3 regions of the Photobacterium toruni genome follow, and region 3 is predicted to be linked to each of the others. Evidence: predicted binding sites of a transcription regulator. Region 3 holds the regulator's gene; each other region holds the start of a gene.

What was found. The regulator CRP, encoded in region 3, controls carbon source genes, mostly activating them, when cyclic AMP is high. The targets are predictions, from matches to a motif close to TGTGANNNNNNTCACA.
Region 1: the regulator CRP is predicted to act here: its motif matches at 3,548-3,563, upstream of typA (translational GTPase TypA).
Region 2: the regulator CRP is predicted to act here: its motif matches at 2,792-2,807, upstream of udp (uridine phosphorylase).

The regions. Positions count from the first base shown of each region.
Region 1 is NZ_AP024854.1:2,855,481-2,861,545, reverse strand. Features, by position in the region: gene glnL (nitrogen regulation protein NR(II)) at 1-805, opposite strand, end outside; gene OC457_RS13435 (DUF4124 domain-containing protein) at 946-1,521, opposite strand; gene glnA (glutamate--ammonia ligase) at 1,656-3,065, opposite strand; gene typA (translational GTPase TypA) at 3,666-5,492, shown strand; gene OC457_RS13420 (DUF2959 domain-containing protein) at 5,643-6,065, opposite strand, start outside.
Region 2 is NZ_AP024854.1:1,025,050-1,031,114, reverse strand. Features, by position in the region: gene OC457_RS05050 (Card1-like endonuclease domain-containing protein) at 179-1,345, shown strand; gene OC457_RS05045 (hypothetical protein) at 1,443-1,673, opposite strand; gene udp (uridine phosphorylase) at 1,870-2,637, opposite strand; gene OC457_RS05035 (zinc/cadmium/mercury/lead-transporting ATPase) at 3,030-5,591, opposite strand; gene OC457_RS05030 (response regulator) at 5,748-6,065, opposite strand, start outside.
Region 3 is NZ_AP024854.1:229,557-235,621, forward strand. Features, by position in the region: gene astD (succinylglutamate-semialdehyde dehydrogenase) at 1-4, shown strand, start outside; gene OC457_RS01085 (DUF1338 domain-containing protein) at 45-839, shown strand; gene OC457_RS01090 (hypothetical protein) at 923-1,117, opposite strand; gene crp (cAMP-activated global transcriptional regulator CRP) at 1,301-1,933, opposite strand; gene OC457_RS01100 (OsmC family protein) at 2,315-2,719, shown strand; gene OC457_RS01105 (phosphoribulokinase) at 2,824-3,693, opposite strand; gene OC457_RS01110 (YheU family protein) at 3,845-4,057, opposite strand; gene OC457_RS01115 (hydrolase) at 4,150-5,142, opposite strand; gene OC457_RS01120 (ABC transporter ATP-binding protein) at 5,204-6,065, opposite strand, start outside.

The sequences.
Region 1 (6,065 bases), 380 kb from region 3:
GGGCAGTTCGGGTTTTTAATTTAATCGTACCTCCCCCTTGACTTTTCAATGCTAATGCCGCGTTACTGACAATATTTAATAATGCCTGTTCCAGTTGTTCAGCATCCATATCGATATCAGGCAAACTGGGATCGTAATCGCGTTCAATGTTGATGGTGTCATCGGTTTCAATGTTGACTAACTGACGTACTTTTTCTAATACCAAATGAATATTATCTGTTCTGCGGACTCCTGGCCGTTGTGGTCCTAACAGGCGGTCGACTAAATTGCGTAATCGATCCGCTTGTTCAATGATCATTTGGGTATATTCGTGATAGCTTTTATCCGGTAACACTTTTTCTAATAATTGTGCTGCGCCGCGTAAACCACCGAGAGGATTTTTTATTTCATGGGCTAAACCACGAACTAACTCTTTGGCGGCTTGTTGTTGTGCGTGTTGGTTCAGTTCTTGGCTAATACGACGTTGCTGATCGATAGGCTTTAATTCTAATAAAATCAGTAGTTGTTTTTGCCATGAAATAGGACTGGCACTAACACCAAATAAATGTTGTTGGCCATCAATGACAAATGTGACATCGCTATCAGCTAAACCTTGACCGCTGTGAAGGGTTGCTTTGATATGGTTAAAATCGAGTGAGCTGTATTGTAATAATTGCGGCAACTGACTACCGAGTAAACGGCGTTTGCTCGATGATAATAATTGCTCGGCGGCAGGATTGACATAACGGATCACTAAGGTCTCATCGAGTAACACAATAGCGGTGACTAAATTGTCGAGAATTATGGGCGTAAAGCTAGCATTCACAATTATCATCCTTATCGATAGCCAAGCAAAAGACGATCGGTGTCGGCATCCATCTCTCGCTGTTAAGTAACGCACCAATTTGGTGCGTTAAAGTGTACTCGGTTTAACAGCGAACAGGCAGAGTTTATTGTAAATTGACGTTAACGGGGTTGAACTGGGCTGTTTTTAGGACGAGCCTGAGAAACGCGATGGAGATAAACCGTAATACTTTCAGATGTAGCAAGGATCTTGCCATTATTAAGTAATTGGATTTGAATTTGATGACTACCGCGATCGATATTGACCAGTTTCCAGGTTAAGTGGGTTTGAGGTGATCCATGAACTTTGCCATCAATAACTAACTGGGCTTGAGTGTTTTTATTTAGTTTACGGTTACTCACTGCGCGAATATTAATATCACCATCATTACTGCGAATGGTTTGTTGATGTACTGGAGTGAGTAGGCTAATCGTAGCGACGGGGAGTGAGGCTTCGGTCTCAGTTGTGATTGAGATAAGTTCCACATTGTCCGTTTGATTGATATCGATGACGGTTGCTTCAATATTTGGCTGTACTTCAGTAACGGATAGTTTAATTGTACTCGCTTGTTGGCTGCCTGGAGTATCACTAAAATGAACAATGCCATTATCATCAGTCCAAGAGTAGATCGTTGTTGCTAGTGCGATATTTGTCGTTACTGTAAAGAACAGTATTGATGCCAGATCAATGAGTTTCATCCGTTAACTCTCCACAAAGACCTTCATGGCCAATAAGTTCTTTATTGTTGCCGCTTTTTTTGTGAGAGCAATAGCAAAAAAGCCTGCGTGTGAGGCAGGCCTAAATATTGACTGTTAAGTTATAAGCTTATTGCTTAAACCGAGTAGTAAAGTTCAAATTCTAATGGGTGTACTGCCATATTGATTTTCTCTACATCTTGCTCTTTTAGGGCGATGTAAGAATCAATAAAGTCGTTAGAGAATACGCCACCAGAGGTTAAGAATTCACGATCTTCGTCAAGCGCCTGTAGTGCACCTTGTAGTGACTCTGCTACTTTTGGAATCTCTGCTGCTTCTTCTGCTGGTAAGTCGTATAAATCTTTATCCATCGCTTCGCCTGGGTGGATCTTGTTAGCGATCCCGTCAAGGCCTGCCATTAGCATTGCTGCAAAGGCTAAGTATGGGTTCGCTGCTGGATCACCAAAGCGTACTTCGATACGACGTGCTTTTGGACTTGGTACGACAGGAATACGAATTGATGCTGAACGGTTACGTGCTGAGTAAGCCAACATAACAGGAGCTTCGTAACCAGGAACTAAACGCTTGTATGAGTTCGTTGCTGGGTTAGCAAAGGCATTGATTGCACGTGCGTGCTTGATAATACCACCGATGTAGAACAGTGCCATTTCTGATAGGCCGCCGTACTTGTCACCTGCGAATAAGTTTACGCCATCTTTGGCCAGTGACATGTGAACATGCATGCCTGAGCCGTTATCACCTACAAGTGGTTTAGGCATAAAAGTTGCTGTTTTGCCAAATGCATGAGCGACATTATGAACAACATACTTATAAATCTGAATTTCATCAGCTTTATTGGTTAGTGTGTTGAAACGGGTCGCGATTTCATTTTGGCCAGCAGTCGCTACTTCATGGTGATGAGCTTCAACAACGAGACCCATTTCTTCCATGATAAGGCACATTGCAGAGCGAATATCTTGTGATGAATCAACAGGTGCTACTGGGAAATAACCGCCTTTAACGCCTGGACGGTGACCTTTGTTACCACCTTCAATTTTGGTACCGCTATTCCATGCCGCTTCAATGTCGTCAATCTTAAAGAATGAACCTGACATATCAGTATTGAATCGAACGTCATCAAATAGGAAGAATTCTGGCTCTGGGCCAACTAATACATTGTCAGCAAAACCTGCTGAACGCATAAATTCTTCAGCGCGTTTAGCAATTGAACGTGGATCACGATCGTAGCCTTGCATTGTTGCTGGCTCAAGAATATCACAACGAATATTTAGAGTTGCGTCTTCAGTAAATGGGTCAAGTACCGCGCTTGCTGCATCAGGCATCATTACCATGTCTGATTCATTAATGCCTTTCCAGCCCGCAACAGAAGAGCCATCAAACATTTTACCTTCTTCAAAAAAATCAGCATCGATTTGATGAGATGGAATAGAAATGTGCTGCTCTTTACCTTTGGTATCGGTAAAACGTAGGTCAATAAACTTAACTTCATTTTCCTGGATCAGCGCTAGTACGTTTTCAACTGACATCTTGAGTAACCTCCGGTGTTATTTAGGGCGATGGCCGCAAACTTTTTTGCTCATGCAATGGTGAGCGAATCTAAAAGTATTAAAGCGAAAACCATGCCAACTTTAAAAAGCCTCTAAAAATGCGTGGTTATAACATTTAGAGTACTTTTTCCTATCCTGATTTGCACTGTTATGGTGAAGTGCGCACCAAATTGGTGCAATGGTAAAAGATATAGAAAAGGGTGCTATATCTTTTCAATCATTCACTGATTTAACAGCCATACTACTATGGTGATGAGGCTAAATATTGTCAATCTGTGAGGTAGATAATTGTGGATTTTATTGTTAATTGATCGCTGTCTAAACGTTGTAAAAAAGGACATTGATTATGCTTTTGGGTGAATTATTACTTATTTATCGTACGAATAAAGCGTATAAAAAAAATAAAAATAGCCAAAAAAGTGAGTAAAAATGCGGCTCTAGAGATAAAATAGAAAAAAGCTGGTGATATAAATCACATATTTCGTGGGTTTTAGCGTAAAATCTGTTAAATTATGAGCCGTTTTTTTAATCAAGTAGCCTCTAGTAAGACGCTGCATGTTCTGAGTGAATGTGAAACTAATGTCTAATCAATCGATCGATAACTTAAGAAATATCGCAATTATTGCTCACGTTGACCACGGTAAAACTACCCTGGTTGATAAACTTCTACAGCAATCTGGCACGTTAGAGGGTCGCGGCGAAGCCGAAGAACGTGTTATGGATTCTAACGATATCGAAAAAGAGCGTGGCATTACCATTCTTGCTAAGAACACAGCAATTAACTGGAATGACTACCGCATCAATATCGTAGACACCCCTGGACACGCAGACTTCGGTGGTGAAGTTGAGCGTATCATGTCTATGGTTGACTCTGTATTGCTTATCGTTGACGCAGTTGACGGCCCTATGCCTCAAACTCGTTTCGTAACGCAAAAAGCGTTCGCATACGGTCTTAAGCCAATCGTTGTAATCAACAAGATTGACCGTCCAGGTGCACGTCCTGAGTGGGTTATGGATCAAATCTTTGACCTATTTGACAACCTAGGCGCAACTGATGAGCAACTAGACTTCACAACAGTTTACGCATCAGCGCTAAACGGTTGGGCAACAATGGAAGAAGGCGTAACTGGCGAAGATATGGAACCATTGTTCCAAGCTATCGTTGATAACGTTGCAGCTCCTTGTGTTGACGTTGATGGTCCACTACAGATGCAAATCTCTCAACTAGATTACAGCTCTTACGTGGGTGTTATCGGTGTTGCTCGTATCGCTCGTGGTACTGTTGCTGCAAACCAACAAGTTACTATCATTGGTGCTGACGGTACTAAGCGTAACGGTAAAGTAGGTACAGTTCTTGGTTACCTAGGTCTTGAGCGTCACGAAGTTGCTGAAGCGAAAGCGGGCGATATCGTTGCTATCACAGGTCTTGGCGAGCTTAAGATTTCTGACACTATTTGTGACGTGAACACTGTTGAAGCGTTACCTGCATTGTCTGTTGATGAACCAACAGTAACAATGACTTTCCAAGTAAACACTTCTCCGTTTGCTGGTAAAGAAGGTAAGTTTGTTACTTCACGTAACATCCTTGAGCGTCTACAAAAAGAATTAGTACACAACGTTGCATTGCGCGTTGAAGAAACTGAAAGCCCAGACCGCTTCCGTGTTTCAGGCCGTGGTGAACTTCACCTATCTATCCTGATTGAAAACATGCGTCGTGAAGGTTACGAGCTAGCAGTATCTCGCCCAGAAGTTATCATCAAAGAAGAAGATGGTAAGCTAATGGAACCGTTTGAAATTGTAACTATCGATGTGGTTGAAGAGCATCAAGGTAGTGTAATGGAGAAAATCGGTATCCGTAAGGGTGAGCTAAAAGATATGGCACCAGATGGTAAAGGCCGTGTTCGCATGGACTTCATGATGCCTTCTCGTGGTCTTATCGGTTTCCAAACAGAATTCCTAACAATGACTTCTGGTTCTGGTCTTATCTACCATACGTTTGATCACTACGGTCCTCACAAGGGCGGTACTATTGGTCAACGTGCTAACGGCGTATTGATCTCTAACGGTACTGGTAAAGCGGTAACTTACTCGCTATTCAACCTACAAGAGCGTGGTCGTCTGTTCTCTGAGCACGGTGATGAAGTATATGAAGGTCAGATCATCGGTATTCATAACCGTGCAAACGATCTAACTATCAACTGTCTACGTGGTAAGCAGCTAACAAACGTTCGTGCATCAGGTACTGATGAAGCACAAACGCTTTCTCCTGCTATCAAGTACACACTTGAGCAAGCTCTAGAATTCATCGATGATGACGAGCTAGTAGAAGTAACACCAGAAAGCATTCGTATTCGTAAGAAACTTCTTACTGAAAACGATCGTAAGCGCGCAGGTCGTGGTAAGTAATTACCGCTAATCTGAACGATTACTAATACAATCCCTCGCTTGGCAACAAGCGGGGGATTGTTGTATCTGGAGTATGAAAATATTCCAGAGAAAAAAAGAGCTAACATGGTTAGCTCTTTTTTATGGTTATAGTATGGCAATAAATGCGAATTACTTTTTCAAGTGGCCAATAAAACGATTTGATTCTGCAATGGCGTGGTTCATATCTCGAATGGCACCAGAGATCTCTGTTTGTAATGCATTAAACTGGCCCTGAAGTGAGCCTACTGCTGCTGCATTGAGGTTGTGCTTAAGATATAGGGTGTTATCACGTAAAGTGTCTAAAACAGGCTCCATCTTCTTCTCAGCGCGTTTCATCGCGGTTAACATTTTATTATACGATGCTTTGGTTGCTTGAAGTTTACGTTGGCTATCCCGCTTAAGAGCGGCACTTTTATATAATGACAGTTCTTGTTGCCACTCATCAAACATCGCATTTGCGACATCTTCAATAGCTGCAATTCGATCATTTACGTTATTGACGGCCGCCTCACTGCTTTGATATTGGCTATCAATATCCTGATAAGCCGATTC
Region 2 (6,065 bases), 800 kb from region 3:
ATAGATAATAATCTTCATATTTATCACAATAATTAGTCTATAAAAGATGACTTGAATTTTTCACTTAAAAACCTCATATACTTATCTTAGATGTGTTGCGCACACTTACTTTTGCATTTCTTTTATTTAATGCGCATCACCATATTACGCCCAGTATGTGGGCGCATTAAGGATTATTATGATTACTCACGTTGGCATTATTGATCAGGATCCAGTCCGTCTGATCACTCCATTATTAGATGAAGCAGTACCTGCGGATAAAATGATATTTATTGGTACAGAAAAACAACAACAACAATATGATCGACTCGCTTCTATTTTAACTTCACGTAATATTATTGTTGAATTTTTTATTATTCCCGACATCATTAATGTCACTCAGATTCGACACCGTTTGAACCAACTGGCTGATCAATTAAAACAAGACAGCCGTGATGTGTGGTTCAATGCAAGCTGTGGTTTACGTCACCGTTTATTATCCGCTTATGAAGTATTCCGCTCTTTCCATTGGCCAATCTACGTTATTGAACCATTCAGTGATGAAATGTGCTGGCTATTCCCTAATGATCGTGAGCAACAACAAGTTCAAGATCGTATTCAAATTTCTGATTATTTAACTATTTTTGGTGCGCGTTGTGAGCTATCTGACAACCCAATGCCAGAATCTCTCAACGACCAATTATGGGAGCTAGGTCAACGCTGGGCGAGCTCTGCACTAGAATTAGGCCCAGGTTTAGCAACCCTCAATTATCTAGCGACAACCTGTCGTAAAGAACAAGTCCTCAATGTTGCTCTTAGTGAAAAGCAACAAGGCTATAAAGAATTAGGAACGTTACTGAACGATCTTGAGGAAATAGGCCTTGCAACATACCACGATGGTATATTGACATTTAAGCATGAAGAAGCGCGTCGTTTCGCTAACGGTGAATGGCTAGAAAACTTAGTTCACAGTACTGTTCGTGCAATTCAAAACGAATTACCAACAATTCAAGATCACTCTTTAGGAGTGCAGGTTTACCGTAAAATTGGTGAGCGTGAAGTTCGTAATGAGCTTGATGTCGCAACTATCGTTAATAATAAACTACACATTATTGAATGTAAGACCAAAGGTATGCGTGACGATGGTGATGATACCTTATACAAACTAGAATCATTACGTGACCTACTTGGTGGCCTACAAGCACGTGCAATGCTTGTAAGTTTCCGTCCTTTACGTCATCACGATTTAGTTCGCGCACAAGATTTAGGATTAGCGATTATTGGTCCTGATCAACTAGGTGAATTATATACTCACCTGCATGATTGGCTTAAAGGTGCTGGCGGTCAAGCACATAACCTCGCATAATTATCGATAATATTTATTAAACAAAAAAGGCCTTTTTCACAGAAGGCCTTTTTATTGAATCAATGATTGAGTGACGCTTAATGCCGTTTAACGTTGCTTATCCAAGTCGATTAAAAACAACGCCTGCTGCTTGTGGCTTCTGCGTATGATGCTGACCATCATCCAATACTAATGTTACTATAGTGTTGTTTTCCCCTACCGTTGCAATAATATCTCTTACAACAAACACATCATCTAAATAAGCAATTTTCATCTGCAATACAGGTGAAATAGGTAATGCGATGGTATCTTGACGTCCATTTGGAAATATAATTTTATAATCAATCATGTTTATAACTTCACTAAGCCCAACAAAATACTATTCTACCTCAAAATAGAACCAATGGTTAAATTCATAGCTAAACCATAATATATTAATAGCACGATTTAGAATCACCATTTTCCCCTGAATATAAAAAGGCCGACAATACTGTCGGCCCTTAAAATAGAGATCAAATCAATCTGTTTTATTATTAAATAACCGCTTATTTAGTTAACATTTTACGTGCAGCTTCAACAACAATCTTAATTGAACGTGCTTCAGTTGCTTTCAATGTTGCGTGATCAGGAATTTCTTTTTGCGTACGGTTAATGATAACGCCCGCAACACAACCTGCACGTAAACCAGAACTTGCACACATAGTTAATAGTGTTGCAGATTCCATTTCAAAATTAAGCACACCCATTTCCTGCCACTCTTTCATCGAGCCTTGGAAGCGACGTACTACACGGCCAGAAAATGTGTCATAACGCTCTTGACCTGGGTAGAAAGTATCACTAGAAGCAGTTACACCCGTGTGTACAGTTGCACCAGCATCATCACATGCTTGCTTCATTGCTGTTGCAACGGTGAAATCAGCAACTGCTGGGAATTCCATTGGCGCAAAGTGAAGACTTGCACCATCAAGACGAACAGAACCTGTTGTTACAATCATATCGCCAGGATTAATATTTGGTTGAATAGCACCAGTTGTACCTACACGAAGGAAAGTATTAACCCCTAATTGTGCAAGCTCTTCTACTGCGATAGACGTTGATGGACCGCCAATACCAGTAGAACAAATAACAACAGGCTTGCCGTCTAACTGTGCACGGTACACAGTGTATTCACGAGCACTTGCTAGAAATTCAGGGTTTTCCATTAGGTTGGCAATTTTTTCTACACGAGCAGGATCACCAGGAATAATCGCTAACTCAGCGCCGTTAAGATCAGCTTTATTAACACCTAGGTGGAATACTTTATTGTCAGACATAATGATACCCTTTAAATTTAATCGCTCTGATTGTAGGAACAGAGATGGATAATTATCGTTAATTATTGTGCTTTGACAGTAAACGTAATACGCAACATAACAACAACGTCTGTCAAAACCTAATGTAACGATAACGGAAGCTGGAACTGTTTTTAGTGAGCTAATTCACATTAACCAAAAGCAATATAATTTTTAGTTACAAAATAACCAGATGTAGATCACAACAAAACGTTTACCTATCGAACTCATCACAAAAAAAAGTAACTTCATCATAACGTTTACCGCGATTATTTTCGTGTAAGAATCGTTATAAATAAAAAAGCAGAATAGTGTTTAAACTATTCTGCTTATCGTGATCATGTCAGATTAAGATGATTATATTATTAGTTCTATTATTCTTTTGGCTTAAAGCGTAATAGTCGCAAAGCATTTAAAGTAACTAATGCTGTAGCGCCACTATCGGCTAATACTGCCACCCATAATCCCGTAACACCAAGTACCGTTGTCACCAAGAAAATACCTTTAAGACCCAGAGCAAGACCAATATTCTGTCGAATGTTATTTAAGGTAGCACGTGATAATTCAATCATTACTGGTAATTCAGCTAGGCGATTATGCGTAATGGCTGCATCAGCGGTTTCCAGCGCAACATCTGTACCACCGCCCATTGCAATACCAATAGTGGCAGTTTTCATTGCAGGAGCATCATTAATGCCATCACCAATCATCGCAACACTATGTTCATCATTAAGTTTACGAATTTCAGTCACTTTATCAGCAGGTAATAAACCAGCGCGAAAATCAATATTGATTTCTTTTGCAATGGCAGCTGCAGCACGAGAATTATCACCCGTTAACATTACCGATTGAATACCAAGCTGTTTAAGCTTTTCAACTGCAACTAATGCATCTTCTCGTAAATTATCTCGCCATGCCACTAAACCGACAGGCTGTGCATTACGAACCGCAACCACCAGCGTTTTGCCTTCGTTTTCTAAATCCGTTGCTTGCTGTTGCTGTTCTGTAGTCAAAACAATAGCAGCAGGTAACCGATCAGCGGCACATAATAAAAACGCATCACCTTCCGTGATCCCTTGAATACCGCGTCCAACTAAAGTTTCACGTTCAGTCGCTTCAATAATACTAAGCTGCTGTTGTTGTGCTCTGTTAACAACCGCTTTTGCCAATGGATGTAACGACCCCACTTCAATAGCAGCGGCTTGACGTAATAGTTTATCTGCGTCGTTATCCCAACAAATCATATCCGTAACAATAGGCTTACCTTCAGTAAGTGTACCTGTTTTATCAAACGCAACGACTTCAATATGACCCAATTGTTCTAACGCAGCACCACCTTTAATAAGCGCCCCACGACGAGCTGCCGCCGCTAAACCAGATGTAATTGCCGCAGGGGTTGAAATAACTAACGCACACGGACAAGCAATCAATAATAATGCTAAGCCTTTATAAATCCATTCATCCCAAGATTGGCCAAACACTAACGGGGGAATAACAACCACTAACGCTGCTAATAAAATCATGCTTGGAGTGTACCAGCGACTGAATTTATCAAGGAACCGCTCCAAGGGCGCTTTACGTGATTCGGCATCTTCAATCATATGCAATATACGATCAATCGCATTATCACCTTGAGCTGAAATAATGGTTAAGCGCACCACTTTATCAGATGCCATGCTACCCGCCATGACTTTTTCGCCCGGTGTTCGCTCAACAGGAACTGATTCACCCGTTAATGCACTTTCATCAAAACTGGCAATAACATCCAAAATTTGACCATCAGCGGGTAAACGTTCACCCGGTACAACTTCAATCACATCACCAGGTTTTAACTCTGCTGCAGATATTTTAGTTTTAGTGCCATCAGCTAAAATAACCGTTGCTTCTTCTGGCACTAAATCCATTAATGCTTTTACACCACTACGTGCTCGAGAAGCTGCATAACCTTCAAGTTGTTCGCCAATGAGGAACAAAAAGATAACCATTGCCGCTTCTGCCGTTTCACCCAGGTATAAAGCACCTATTGCTGCAACGGACATTAATGTCTCAATAGAAAATGGCGTGCCTGATTTAGTTAAAACAATGGCTTTTTTTAAAATCGGGAATAAACCAACAATGGTCGTCAACGTAAACGCAAATAATCCAGCTTCAGCCGAAACCGTTTTATTTAAGACAAAAGAGATCACCATCATCAATGCAATAATAATTACAGACAAATGCTGACGTAAAAATGATTCAGTTGGTAAATCTGCGGTTTTCGTTGTAGTAGAAACTAACGTAAAACCTGTTTGTTTGGATTTGTTTTCTATCTCAGCTTTAAGCATTTCAGTATCTGCTTGCTGATTATCATGAATATTAACAATTAATTTTTCTGTCGCAAACATCACTTTCGCGGTGTCTACAGCGGCTAATGACATGATTGCTTTTTCAAGTTTAGCGGCACAACTAGGGCAATCCATGCCTAATACTTTCCAGCTAAATGTTTTGCCATGAGCGTTATTTGTTAGAGAGGCCTCTAACGCTAATTCTTGTTCTTTACTCATGGCTGGTGCAGAGCAACACTGCTTACTGTGAACGTGCTCACTATGAACATGATCTTTATTATTATGGTGTTCGATAGCAGTGTCTGTATGCTGATGTTTATTTTCAGCGACTACATTATCATTAGCGGATATATGCGCACCAGTAATGGTAAACGCATTCTTTTTAGCTACTGAATGGAGCGCACTATAGGATAGTGTTGAACAACAACCCGCGGGACCTTCAGTATCATTATCACCACACCCTTCAATATCTTTATTCGTCGAGCAGCAATCAGTACTTACGCTTGAACAACAATCAGCCGTTGCAGCCACCACCGTAACAGTGGCTTTAGTCGCAATAGTTGGTTTTGCAGTATGAATATGGCCTTTTTTATTATTACATTGAGCACACATCATCATTCTCCTTGGGTGCTATTAAGGTTTACTGTTAATAACTATAAACCTTTGAGTTAAGACCAAGGTCAAGCAAAATAGCGATAATTTACTCAATATAAGTGATAATAATTATCAGATACAATAAAAACAGCCATTACATTCACTGAGGTACAATTAACGCAACCGTCGTAAAACAGTTGTATTATCAATAACATCACCCCACAGAGTATAATCAAGTCCCATATCAAAAATATATTCAGTTACTAATACTCGAACGCAACTAATTAATACTTCAGTATCCCATGGTTTTTCAAAATAACTTTCAATACGAGCTTGATTAATCGCTGCAATCGTATCTTGATGCGTCGCTTGTCCTGTTAATAATACTTTTTTAGTATGAATAAAGCGGCTATCATTTGCCACTGTTGTTAACAATTCAACCCCGCTTTTACCCGGCATAACATGATCTGAAATAATCACACCAATAAACTC
Region 3 (6,065 bases):
CTAAGGTTTAATGACTGATAATGCTTTTAATAAGCAGGTTGATTATGGAATCTATTACACAAATTTTTGATGGCTTATGGCATGATTATAGTCGACGTTTATGCCCTTCTGCAGTTCAAATACAGCAGTTGTTAACTGAAGATACCGCGTTGCTCAATGACCATATTGCGTTGCGTAGTTTTGGGTTGCCTAAGTGTGGGTTAGCAGTGCTTGCCGCACCATTTATTGCTTTGGGCTATCAACCGCAAGCAAAATATCATTTCAGTGCTAAGAAGCTGTATGCCGAGTCATTTATTCATGCTAATCCTTTACTGCCAAAAGTGTTTATTAGTGAATTACAATTAGCAGGGTGTTCGGCTGAATTACAGCGTGCGATACGAGGATTGCTAGATCAGGTGGATGATGATTATTTTTGCCAGCCTGATTTTGTTTATGGTGGGCGTCCATGGCAAATTGACTTTGCAACTTATCAATTTTTAGCTGCTGAAAGTGAATATGCGGCATGGGTGGCAGCCCATGGTTTTGGGGCCAATCATTTCACGGTGAGTATTAATCAATTAGAACAGTTCTCTAATCTTGAAGAGGTTAATCATTTATTACGTCATAACCAGTTTGTGATTAATCAATCAGGCGGCGAGATAAAAGGTAATGCAGAAGTAATGTTAGAGCAATCAGCTACGATGGCAGATGTCGTTGGTGTCAGTTTTCGAGATGGTATTCATAAGATTCCGGGTGGTTTTTATGAATTTGCTAAACGTTATCCGCAACCTAATGGTGAGTTATATTTAGGCTTTGTTACAGCTTCAGCAAATAAGATATTTGAAAGTACGGACAGTTAAAAGATGAACCTTAACTTCATAGGATCAAGTCTCGAAGAATAGAAAACAGCACTGCATTATATGAGTGCTGTTTAGAATTTAAATTAATTATCGAGCGGTGAACCCCAAACACCTGATTCATCTGCAGGGCAACGACGTAATCCGGTTTGTTGTTCAAGGTAACAACGGCTATCACTAAATCCGGTCATTTCAATGGTTGTTGGTTGGCCGGTCAGTACGCCAGGTACGGTGGTGTAACTATTAGCAGAAAAGCGTTCAATATCCATATTGATCATCATTGATTTAAAAGTCCATTTGTAAGTGAAATGTAGCATGAATGGATGTTATTACAAATTAAAATTTAACAGTGAGACTACCGCTATTAATGATTATATTATGAGGATATTAAAGGGGAAATTTAGCATAAAAAAAACCGCAGATATAAGCTGCGGTTTCATTGGTAATTAACGTACCGCTAAAAATTAGCGTGTACCGTAAACTACAATCGTTTTGCCATGAGCAGAAATAAGATTTTGCTCTTCCAGCATTTTTAAGATTCGACCCACAGTTTCGCGAGAACAACCTACGATCTGGCCAATTTCTTGACGAGTGATCTTAATTTGCATGCCATCAGGATGTGTCATTGCATCGGGTTGTTTTGCCAGATTCAATAACGTTTGTGCAATACGGCCTGTTACATCAAGGAATGCAAGATCACCTACCTTTTGACTTGTCACTTGTAAGCGGCATGCCATTTGAGCAGATAAACGCATTAGAATATCTGGATTCACTTGAATTAACTGACGGAATTTCTTAAATGAAATTTCTGCAACTTCACAAGGGCTTTTTGCACGAACCCAAGCTGTACGTTCTTGGTCTTCTTCGAACAAGCCGAGTTCACCAATAAAGTCACCCTGGTTTAGGTAAGAAAGGATCATCTCCTTACCTTCTTCATCCTTGATTAATACAGCAACAGAACCCTTCACGATATAGTACAAAGTCTCAGCTTTTTCACCTGCGTGAATTAACGTGCTCTTTGATGGATATTTGTGAATGTGACAATGGGAAAGAAACCACTCTAAAGTTGGATCTGTTTGCGGTTTACCTGGAACCATATTACTAACTTCCTCTGCATATGTTGCCCAACAATATGTTCTGTAGAGATAACTAAACAAAACGAAGTGTTGGCAGGGTTATTCACTCAGCGGCTAAGCTGTGAGTTAACTTGAACTGGCTTAGAGTGTATCCTTTTTCTCACGCTTTTTCTTGATATTGATCGAGCAGATAGGCTCATTTATGAGAGATAAGTGTGCACATGATCACATCGTTGTGAGTTAGTTGCCTGCAGTATCGTTTTAAAGTGGTTTTATTCTCTAATTTTACAAATATAAATATGCAACGTAATTAGCATTAAGCACAATAAACACGATTGCACTGATGGAATTATCAACAAAAATAAGATAAATTTTTGAAGAATATAGCTAAAGGATATAAAAATGCAGTCACGTGTAAAGTGGTTAGAAAATATGACTTTTGTGGGTCAATCAGCATCGGGTCATAGCGTTGTTTTAGATGGTAATGGTGGCGAAAAAGCCCCGAGCCCAATGGAATTAGTATTAATGGCCGCTGGAGGGTGTAGCTCCGTAGATGTCGTTAGTGGATTACAAGATTTACATCAACAGATCACTGCTTGTGAGGTGAGTGTTACTGCTGAACGTCGTGAGCAAGCCCCACGAATTTTTACACATGCAAATTTACACTTTGTTGTTACGGGCCATGACCTAAGTGATGAATTAGTGAGTAAGGTGGTGGCTGATTCTCTCGAAAAATACTGCTCAGTGTGTTTAATGCTCGGTCAGGGGGTTGATATGAGCCATAGCTATGAGATTGTTGTGGCGTAATGTTCATATAAGAATGGCGGTTGCTGAGATCAGTAACCGTTCATTAATGTCACTAACGGTTACGTCTGATTGTTAATCTTTAGGTCTTATATTTGACGTACCACTTAAGCTATTTTGCCGTTTGCAATTAATTGTTCAAGTAACGGTCGCATAATGAGTTCCATCGCAAAACTCATTTTTCCGCCAGGCACAACGAGGGTATTGTGGCGTGACATAAATGAACCTTGAATCATGGCGAGTAAATAGGGAAAGTCGACATTCTTTAAACCACGAAAGCGGATCACCACAAAGCTTTCATCTAGACTGGGAATACCCTTCGCGCTGACGGGATTGGAAGTATCAACGGTTGGGACGCGTTGAAAGTTAATGTGGGTGCGAGAAAATTGTGGTGTGATGTAATTAAGATAGTCATCCATTGAACGTACTATCGATTCCATTACCGCTTCTCTTGAATGGCCGCGATCACGAGTGTCTCGAATGATCTTTTGAATCCACTCGAGGTTAACAATAGGTACCATCCCTATTAGTAAATCAACGTGTTGCGCTACATTGATCTCACCATCAACCACACCGCCATGTAAGCCTTCATAAAATAACACATCAGTATTTTCAGCTAACTGTTGCCACGGTGTAAAAGTACCGGGCATTTGATTATAAGGCACAGCTTCATCAAAAGTATGTAAATAACGGCGAAATTTACCACTACCATCTTGAGCGTATTGTTTGAAAAAGTGGGATAATTGCTCAAAATCATTGGCTTCTGCGCCGAAATAGCTGATATGACGACCTTGCTCTTTGGCCTTACGAATTTCACAATCCATTTCTGGACGAGTGAAGCGATGAAAACTATCACCTTCTAACCATGCTGCGTTGATGTCCATCATGTTAAACATCTTGCGAAAAGCCTCTGATGTCGTTGTCGTTCCTGCGCCAGATGAACCAGTGACAGCAATGATGGGGTGTTTTACCGACATAACTCACCTGTTGTTGTAATTATTACGTGATAAATAACAAAAAATAGACAGTAATAAATGTTACTACAGGTTTGCTAAAATGTCGGTATTAAGTGATAAAAGTGTAGGTGAGAACAAGTTTCGGTAAATGTTAATACTATGATGGGTTGGATTACATTTGATGGCGCAGTTTAATATCAACCGATTCATGTAATTCAGAAAAAACAATAACTGCATCGCCTGATTGTAGTTGGCGTCGAACATAAGCGACCTTATCACTAAGGCTTATTTCTACTTCGCCATAGTCGGTACCTTCACGTAAAATAAATTGTTCAATCAGGTTGGTTAGTGTTTCTGGTGCGATGTCTTGCCAAGGAATAATCATTACAACTTCTTAAATGACTAATGAAATAATAACCGCAGTATATTATTAAAATTGACGAGATTCTTAAAATTAACAAGAAAGAAAGTTAGCTATTATTTCAGTTGTTGTGATTGATGCAACCTGAGTTGGCGTTGAAACCATTCTGGCACTGTATGCTCTAACCAAAACTGCGGTTTGAGTAAGCTACCACTGATAAAACCAACATGACCACCAGTCGTTGATAAATGATAATCAATATTGATTGGTAAGGGCTGTGAAGGAATGACATCATTATTCATAAAGGGATCATCTTTGGCGTGAATAATCCGTAGGGGAAGCGTGATCTTAGTCAGTTGCGATAAACCACTACAATGTTGATAGTAGTCATTAGCACTCTTAAAGCCATGCAACGGTGCCGTCACCGCTTGGTCAAATTGCCGTACACTGCTAATTGTTGTCAGTTGGTGTTGATTAACAGGCATAGTATGTGGGTGACGCTCAATTTTTTTTGCAATAGTACGTTTGAGTGATGTCAGTAAATAACGTTGATAAACTCGCGAGAACCCTTGCTGAATACGATCAGAACAGGAAGCAAGGTTTAGCGGTGGTGAAATAGCTTGGGCTGCGATGAGTTCGTTATTATTAGGGCAATTAGCTAAGTAATTAATCAACACATTACCACCAAGTGATACACCGACAGCCATAAATGGGCGCTGTGGAAATTGCTGGCGCAGCCATTGAATAAAGAACTGCACATCGTTTATATCACCAGAATGATAGCTTTGTGGATGACGATTTAATTCACCGCTGCACCCTCTAAAATGCATCATGACCCCAAGCCAACCTTGCTGTTTGGCTGCCATTAATAAGCCATTAGCATAAGGGCTGTTAAAGCTGCCTTCTAAACCATGAAATAAAATCATTATCGGCTGATGGTGATTATTAATATCTGGCTGCTCTGTCCATGCAAGATCAACAAAATCACCATCAGGTATTTCAAGCCGTTGGGTTACAGGTGCAAAGAGTGGTTGGCGGCGAATAAATCGTGGTAATAAGGTTTGTAGGTGGGGATTCCCTAATCCGCTAGCGGCGGTGAATGGCTGCATATGTAGTCCTGTTTTCAAATTAAAACGCCGTCGCAATAAATATTGTGACGGCGTTAAATGATCACTCAGCGTTAAGCTGGCTTTCCATTTCTTCTAGTTGTTCTTGCAGTTCCATCCATGCAACCTCGATGTCTTCAAGATCAGACTTAGCATCGCCTTGAAGTTTTAACTGCTCATTCATTTGGGCTTTATTTTCAGGCTCATAAATGGCGCTATCACTTAATGCGGTTTCTGCAGCTGTAACGATCGCATTGAGTTTATCCATCTGCTTTTCAAGCTTGGTGACTTCTTTGCGAATTGGGGCTGTTAACTTACGGAACTCTGCATCTAAGCGCTTTTGTTCTTTACGTGATGCAGCACTATTGTCTTTATTGGTCTCAGGTTTTGCAGCTTGTTGTTCACGACGTTCATTGCGCTGTTGCTCGCTTAGCCACTTGTGATAATCACTTAAATCACCATCAAAAGGGACCACTTGGCGATCGTGAACTAAGTATAAATCATCCGTTGTTGCACGGAGTAAGTAACGGTCGTGACTAACAATAACCATTGCGCCTTCATAAGATTGCAACGCAAAGGTCAGTGCTTGACGCATATCTAAATCAAGGTGGTTGGTTGGTTCATCGAGTAACAATAGGTTTGGACGTTGCCATACAATTAACGCTAATACTAAGCGTGCTTTTTCACCACCAGAGAATGGGCCGACTTTCTCTAGTGCTTTATCGCCAATAAAACCAAAACTACCTAAATAATCACGCAGCTGTTGTTCGGTTGAGTTTGGCGCAATACGTGCCATGTGTTGAACGGGGGTATCATCAAGGTACAAGGTTTCTAATTGGTGCTGCGCAAAGTAACCAATTTTGACCCCTTGCGAAAAGGCCATATCACCGGCTTTGGCTGGTAAATCGCCAGCGAGCATTTTAATC